One region of the Achromobacter sp. EB05 genome, then DNA from elsewhere that is predicted to be linked to it. Evidence: riboswitches for the same ligand, from Rfam matches in the RefSeq annotation. Region 1 holds a riboswitch; the other holds the start of a gene.
What was found. A riboswitch is a leader RNA that binds a small molecule or an ion and turns the genes downstream of it on or off. The one in region 1 is predicted to bind glycine.
Positions count from the first base shown of each region.

Region 1 (3,920 bases):
ACGCGTTGGCGTCCAGGTCGCCGTTGTTGAGCGCCTCGTTGGGGCTGGCGGTGCCGGTGATGACCACCGGCTCGACGGCCAGGCCGTTCTTCTTGGCGACCTGCGCCACCACTTCCCAGATCTGTTCGTCGACGCCGCCGCGCACGCCGACCTTGAGCGGCTTGGGATCGGCCGAGAAGGCCGGCCCGTGGAACATGGCGGCCGCGGCCAGCACGGCGCCCAGCAGGGCCTTGGCCAGCGTGCCCGCGCGGGCGGTGTAAGTGCGGGGAGTCATATGGAAATCGCCTCTCAGTCGATACGGTTATGAGGAGACGATTCTAGGGATGGCCCCTGCGCGCGCGAACGAATAGTTGGTTGAGTCGTTATTACAGGGGCGTTTGGATATGGCGCCGGCGCATAAGTGGCGCCTCAGAACGGCTTGACCACCACCAGCGTCACGATGACCGCCGCGGCGACCACCGTGAGCGGCGCGTACAGGTCGACCAGCGGCGCGCGTTTCACGCTGCCCTGCGACTGGCGGCGCAAGGCCGCGCTCTGCACGCCCAGCAGGCCCGACAGGACCAGCGCCAGCGCGATCTTGATCCAGATCCAGGTCATGGCGAACCAGCCGAAGGTCACGGCCAGGTGCAGGCCGACCAGCCAGGCCAGCACCATCGCCGGCGTGGTCACGAACAGCGTCCAGCGGCGCAGCGCGCCCAGCATCCTGCGTTCCTTGGGCGCCTCGTCGCTGTCGGGCGGCTGCGACGACAGCAGGAACAGCGACACGAACAGGGAGCCGCCCAGCCATGCGACCACGGCGGCGACATGCAGCATTTTGAGTAATTGGTAGGTCATGCGCGCGATTATCGCCGCAGCGGCGCGCGCCAGGGCGGAATCGGGTCCGACGGGTTTGCGCTACGGCAAAGACCGACGCCGGCGTTCACGGCGCCAGCGCCTTGAGCACCCGCAACGCCAGCCGCACCCGCGCCTCATTCGGATAGTTGCGGTTGGCCAGGATCACGATGCCGAGCTTGCGCGACGGCACGAACGCCACGTAGGCGCCGAAGCCATTGGTGGCGCCGGTCTTGTTGATCCACACTGCCTGCTGCGGCGCCAGCGGCGGTTGCAGGGCCTTGACCGGCAGGGTCTCGAACGCGACCTGGGCGGAATTGCCGTGCACCAGGTCTTCCACCGACACCGGGTAACGGTACTGTTCCCAGATCAGGTCCTGCGTCATCGCGCCCAACTGGTAATAGCCGGTATGGGTCTCGGCGATGGCGCGCTGCAGCGTGGCATCGACCGGCGTGGTGCCCAGGTTGATCTCGACGAAGCGCAGCATGTCGCGGGCGCTGGACTTCACGCCATAGGCCTCGTCCGCCAGCACGCCCGGGTTCACGCGCACCGGCGCATCCTGCTTGTCGTAGCCCTGGGCGTAGTCGGGCATCTTGCCCGGCGGCACTTCCAGGTAGGTATCGCGCAGGCCCAGCTTGGGAAACAGCCGCTGCTCCATCGCCACCACGTAGGGCTCGCCCAGCGCGCGCGCCGCCACCACGCCCAGCATACCGATGCTGGGGTTGGCGTAGGTGCGGCGCGTGCCAGGCGCGTACCGCGGGGTCCAGGCCTTCAGGTAGTCCATCAGTTGCGCCATGCTCTGCACCGCGTCCGGCACCTGCAAGGGGAAGCCGCCGGCGGTGTGCGTGGCCAGGTTCACCAGCGTCAGCCTGGCGAATTCGCTGCCTTGCAGCTCGGGCACCCACTTGGCCGGGCTGTCGGTGAGCGACAGGCGGCCCGTGGCCTGGGCGTAGGCGGCCAGCGTGACGGTGAAGGTCTTGCTGATCGACCCCAGTTCGAACAGGGTGTCGCTGGAGACCGCGCGGCGCGGCGCGCGCGAGGCGTCGCCGTAGTTGAAGAAGCGCTGCTCGCCGTCGCGGCTGACGCCGATGGCCATGCCGGCGATGCCGTACTCGCGCATGACCTCGGCCACGGCGGCGTCGACGGCGGCGGTGGCGCGATCGGCCTCGGCGGACGCGGGTGCCGGCGTCGCGGATGCCTTGGCGGTGGATGCCGGCGAGGATGCGGGCGTGGATACGGAGGTCGATGCCGTGGTTGCCTTGGCGGCGGGCGCTTGCGCGACGGCCGGGCCGGCCGAGGCGGCGCCGGCCAGGGCCAGCGTCAACGTCATGGACAGCAGGGAAATACGGAACATTGCCGGAGCGCGCATGCGGGATCGTCCTTTCGTTTTCCGGCCGGCGCGTGCCGGCGGTTCGGCGCCCAGTGTAGAGCCAATCCGGCGCCCCCCTGGTATTAACCCTGAGTCCCGCCCGCGCCGAATTTTGGCTATTCTCGGTGCGTCGATTCAAAACCCCGCAGAAGAGTCCCGCCCTCGTGGCGGGCGCCGACGGAGCAACCGCCCCGGAAACTCTCAGGCAACAGGACTGCGCGGTCTAGACAATCTGGAGAGAGGCGCCTGGCGCCCACCGAAGGGGAACCCGCGCCGCCGCGCCCGGGTGAAGCTCTCAGGTACAGAGACAGATGGGGTGCCACGGCCGTTGGGTCGTGGCCACGCCTTCTGGAGCCATCATGCCCCGCATCGCCATCATCGGCGCCGGTATCACCGGCGTCACGTCCGCCTACGCCTTGAGCAAACTGGGCTACGACGTCACCGTCTACGACCGCCAGCGCTATCCCGCCATGGAGACGTCCTTTGCCAACGGCGGCCAACTGTCCGCCAGCAATGCCGAAGTGTGGAACAGCGCCGCCACCATCATGAAGGGCCTGCGCTGGCTGGGCCGCCACGACGCGCCGCTGCTGCTCAATCCGCGCCCGAGCTGGCACAAGTATTCGTGGCTGGCCCAGTTCATGGGGCAGATCCGCAACTACCGCCAGAACACCATCGCCACCACCCGCATGGCGATCGAAGCGCGCGAGCACCTGTACGCCATGGCGGTGGACGAAGGCATCGACTTCGACCTGCAGCGCCGCGGCATCCTGCACATCTACCATGACGCCGCCAGCTTCGAGACCGCGCGCCGCGCCAACGCGCTGCTGCGCGAAGGCGGGCTGGAGCGGCACGCCGTCACGCCCGAGGAAATCCGCGGCATCGAGCCGACGCTGCAAACGCCCTGCCACGGCGGCTTCTACACGCCGTCCGACGCCACCGGCGACATCCACAAGTTCACCAGCGGCCTGGCGCAGGCGTGCCTGCGGCGCGGGGTGCGTTTCGAACAGGATGCCGACATCCGCGCCATCAGCCGCGACGGCCTGCCCTACGTGCTGGATATCGCGCGTGCAGAGGGCGCGCGGCGCGAACAGCACGAAGCCGACGCCATCGTGGTCTGCGCCGGCGCCGCCAGCCGCCAGTTCGCGCGGCAACTGGGCGACCGCCTGAACATCTACCCGGTCAAGGGCTACTCGATCAGCGTGCATCTGGACGACGCCGCGAGCCAGGCCGCCGCGCCCACCGTGAGCCTGCTGGACGAGGCCGCCAAGATCGTCACCAGCCGCCTGGGCGACCGCTTCCGCGTGGCCGGCACCGCCGAGTTCAACGGCTTCAACCTGGACATCCGCGCCGAACGCATCCAACCCCTGGTGGACTGGACCCGCCGCCATTTCCCCGGCGTGCGCACCGCGCGCGTGGTGCCGTGGTGCGGCCTGCGGCCGATGATGCCCGACATGATGCCGCGCGTCGGCCCTGGTAAGCGGCCGGGCGTGTTCTACAACACCGGGCACGGGCATCTGGGATGGACGCTGTCGGCGGCGACGGCGCAGATGCTGGCGGCGAGCGTCAGGCAGGCGGTGGCGTTGCCTTAAGCCCATGCCAGGAGATGGCACGCCGGGAGATCATGACCGCGATGGACAAACGCACCAAAAAAAGACCATTGTTCTCCCGGGACAATAAGACCCACCCCAATTCATGGTCGGACTAAATAAAGACTACAGTC
Region 1 is NZ_CP155917.1:4,113,338-4,117,257, forward strand. It holds gene AAID08_RS18665 (MetQ/NlpA family ABC transporter substrate-binding protein) at 1-274, opposite strand, end outside; gene AAID08_RS18670 (CopD family protein) at 409-834, opposite strand; gene ampC (class C beta-lactamase) at 920-2,200, opposite strand; glycine riboswitch at 2,337-2,427, shown strand; glycine riboswitch at 2,429-2,515, shown strand; gene AAID08_RS18680 (D-amino acid dehydrogenase) at 2,560-3,789, shown strand.

Region 2 (3,920 bases), 1.4 Mb from region 1:
CCCTGGGCGTCCTTGGACACGCCGACCAGACGGCCGGCCATGTTGCGCTTGAAGGCGTCCTTGCAGGCCATGAAGCCGGCGTGCGGGCCGCCGAAGCCGAACGGCACGCCGAAGCGCTGGGCCGAACCGATGGCGATGTCCGCGCCCCATTCGCCGGGCGCGGCCAGCAGCGCCAGCGCCAGCAGGTCGGTGGCCACGGCCACCACCGCGCCCTGCGCGTGGGCGGTCTCGGCCAGCTTGCGGTAGTCGGCCACCGAGCCGGTGCTGTGCGGGTACTGCAGCAGCACGCCGAAGCACTCCGGCAGGCCATCGGCCTCGTCGCCGACGGCGATCTCGATGTCCAGGCCCTCGGCGCGCGTGCGCACGACCTCGATGGTCTGCGGATGCACGTGGCGCGAGATGAAGAACACCGGGCTTTGCGACTTGGCGCTGCGGCGCGCCAGCGTCATGGCTTCGGCGGCGGCGGTGCTTTCATCGAGCAGCGAGGCGTTGGAGATGTCCAGCCCGGTCAGGTCGGCGACCATGGTCTGGTAGTTCAGCAGGGCCTCCAGGCGACCCTGCGAGATCTCGGGCTGGTACGGCGTGTAGGCCGTGTACCAGGCGGGATTCTCGAGAATGTTGCGCAACACCACGTTGGGCGTCTGCGTGCCGTAGTACCCCTGGCCGATGTAGTTGCGGTAGACCTTGTTGCGGCCGGCGATCTGCTTCAGTTCGGCCAGCACGTCGGCTTCGCTGCGCGACGGCGGCAGCGCCAGCGGCGCCTGGCTGCGGATCTTGGGCGGCACGACTTCTTCGATCAGGGCGTCCAGGCTGGGGCTGCCGATGGCGGCAAGCATGGCGGCCTGATCGGCGTCGGAGGGGCCGATGTGGCGGGGGATGAAGTCGGTGTGGGTGTCTAGGGCGCGCGACATGGGGGATCTCGGGATGGCGGTGTCGTCGGGGGGGACGGACGGTGATGCATGGACGGGCGGCGGCGCCAGCGCCGCGCCCGCCCCGGCCGGCTTAGCCGTTGGCGACGGCTTCGTAGCCGGCGGCGTCCAGCAGCTTGTCGGCATCGGCGGCGTTGACCGGCTTGATCTTGAAGATCCAGGCGGTGAAGGCCGATTCGTTGATCAGGTTGGGGTTGCTTTCCAGCTCGTCGTTGAACGCGACGATTTCGCCGGCCACGGGCGCGTAGATGTCGGAGGCGGCCTTGACCGACTCGACCACGCCGGCGGTCTCGCCCGCGTTCAGCTTGGCGCCGACCTTGACGTCGCCGACGAAGACCAGGTCACCCAGTTGGTCCTGGGCGGTATCGGTGATGCCGACGACGAACACGTCGCCTTCGGCTTTGACCCATTCATGGGACTCGGTGTACTTGCGATCGGTGGGCAGACTCATGGGAACTCCTGGGGGGATTCGGATAAGGAAATGGTGTTGCGCGCCTCGCGCCGGCGGCCTGCGCCCCAAAAGGGGCGGGCCTGCGGCGCGAAGCTTCGAGTTTACGAGTGTTCGACGGCTTTGCCGTTACGGACAAACGGCAGCTTGCAGACCAGGGCGGGCACCCACTTGCCGCGGATGTCGACCTCGACCGTGTCGCCCGCGACCACGCCTTGCGGCAGGCGGGCAAAGCCGATCGACACGCCCAGCGTCGGCGACATGGTGCCGCTGGTGAGTTCGCCCGTGCCGTTCTTGGCGCGCACCGCCATGTGGGCACGCATCACGCCACGTTCCTGCAGCTTCAGGCCGACGAAGGCGGCGGGCGTGGCGAACTGCTCCAGCGCGTCGCGGCCGATGAAGCGGCGCTCGGGGTTCTTCAGGGAAACCGTCCAGGTCAGCGCGGCTTCGCCGGGCTGGGTCAGTTCGTCCATGTCCTGGCCGTAGAGGTTCATGCCGGCTTCCAGGCGCAGCGTGTCGCGCGCGCCCAGGCCGGCCGGGCGCACACCCTGGGCCGCCAGGTCGCGCCACAGTTGCACCGCCTCGGCGGCGGGCAGCACGATTTCGAAGCCGTCTTCGCCGGTGTAGCCGGTGCGCGCGACCAGCGTGTCGTCGCCGACGCGGGCGGCCACGAACGGGGTCAGCGGCTCGCTGGCGGCCTGCCAGGCGGGGCGCGCGGCCCAGACCTTGGCGCGGGCGTTGGGGCCCTGCACGGCGATCATGGCCAGGTCGCGGCGCGGCGTGATGGTGACGTCGAACTTGCCGGCCTGCCTGACGCGCTGCATCCAGGCCATGTCCTTGTCGGCGGTGCCGGCGTTGACCACCACGCGCCATTCATCGGCGGCGAAGAAATACACGATCAGGTCGTCGATGACGCCGCCCTGCGGGTTCAGCATGCAGGTGTAGAGCGCCTTGCCGGGCACGGTCAGCTTGGCGACGTCGTTGGCCACCAGGCGCTGCAGGAAGGCGTAGGCGTCGGGGCCGGTGATGTCGGCGTTGAGCATGTGCGAGACGTCGAACATGCCGGCGTCCTGGCGCACCGCGTGGTGCTCCTCCAGTTGCGAGCCGTAGGCCAGGGGCATGTCCCAGCCGCCGAAGTCGACCATGCGGGCGCCAGAGGCGATATGTTCGTCGGCCAGCGGGGTGCGTTTGAGGGGTGCGGACATGCGCGGGTACTCCGGAGCGGCAGCGTTGCCAGGGTTACGGAATGCCGCCGGCGGACGGGATGCGCCCACGCAACGGCTGAATCTTCCGCCCCTCTGTCCTTTTGCCTGAGAGTTGCCCCGCGTGGCGGGTTTGCACCTTCGGCGCCTGGGCTGCTCGCTATGTCCCTGATTGGGCAGCGGCGCCAGGTCTCTCCAGAGTGCTGCTTTGCCGCGTCCGCGCGGTGAAAACCGGGACAGGGCAAGCATGCGCGGTATGGGATACCTGAGCGATTCCGGGCGAATTGCGCCTTCGGCGGCAGCCGCGAACGGCCGCTCTCTCCCGCAACATGCGTGACAGCGCCGAAAGCATACCGCGAAACGCGATTGCGTTGTTGATCCGTGAACGCTGGCCGGTCGCCGCCGCGCCCGTGTCAGCCCAGCGCGGTGTCCAGCAGCATCATCAGCACGAAGCCCAGCATCAGGCCGCAGGTGGCGTAGACCTCGTGCCCCTTGCGGTGCGACTCGGGGATGATCTCGTGGCTGATCACGAACAGCATGGCGCCGGCGGCAAAGCCCAGCCCCCACGGCAGCAATGCCGCCGACCAGCCCACCACCACCGCGCCCAGCACCGCGCCGACCGGCTCGACCAGGCCCGACAGCATGCCCAGCGCCACCGCGAACGCGCGCTTGTAGCCGGCGGCGATCAGCGCCACCGCCACCACCAATCCTTCGGGGATGTCCTGGATGGCGATACCGGTGGCCAGCGCGGTGCCCCGCAGCGGATCGTTGCCGGCGTAGCCGACGCCGATGGCCAGGCCTTCGGGCAGGTTGTGCAGCGTAATGGCGAAGACGAACAGCCAGGCGCGGCGCAGGCGGTGCGCCTCGATGCCCTCGCGGCCCTTGATGAAATGCTCGTGCGGCAACAGCCGATCCATCAGCAGCAGCGCCGCCGCGCCCAGCAGGATGGCGGCGCCCACCGTCAGGCCCGCGCCCCAGGGGCCGGCGCCCTGCGACTCGGCCGCCGCGATGCCAGGCGCCACCAGCGAGAACGCGCTGGCCGCCAGCATCACGCCGGCGCCGAAGCCGAACATGCTGTCCTGCATCTTCTGGGGGATGGTGCGCGCGAACAGGATCGGCAGCGTGCCCGCCGCGGTGGCGCCGGCGGCGACCATGCCGCCCAGCAGCGCGTCGGCCACGTGCGGCGCATTGGCATCGAAATAGACCCACGCCTGGTGCAGGCCCAGGCAGGCGACCAGCACCGCCAGCGTCCAGACGCTGACGCTGGTGGCCGCGGGCCGGATGCGATGACGGCTGAAGGTGTTCATGGTCCACTGCCCTCGCGCGATGCCGGCTCAGCCC
Region 2 is NZ_CP155917.1:5,526,665-5,530,584, forward strand. It holds gene gcvP (aminomethyl-transferring glycine dehydrogenase) at 1-911, opposite strand, end outside; gene gcvH (glycine cleavage system protein GcvH) at 1,003-1,380, opposite strand; gene gcvT (glycine cleavage system aminomethyltransferase GcvT) at 1,482-2,582, opposite strand; glycine riboswitch at 2,666-2,788, opposite strand; glycine riboswitch at 2,822-2,914, opposite strand; gene AAID08_RS25220 (ZIP family metal transporter) at 2,993-3,886, opposite strand; gene AAID08_RS25225 (superoxide dismutase) at 3,914-3,920, opposite strand, start outside.
Region 2: another riboswitch for glycine. It lies ahead of gcvT (glycine cleavage system aminomethyltransferase GcvT); the one in region 1 lies ahead of AAID08_RS18680 (D-amino acid dehydrogenase).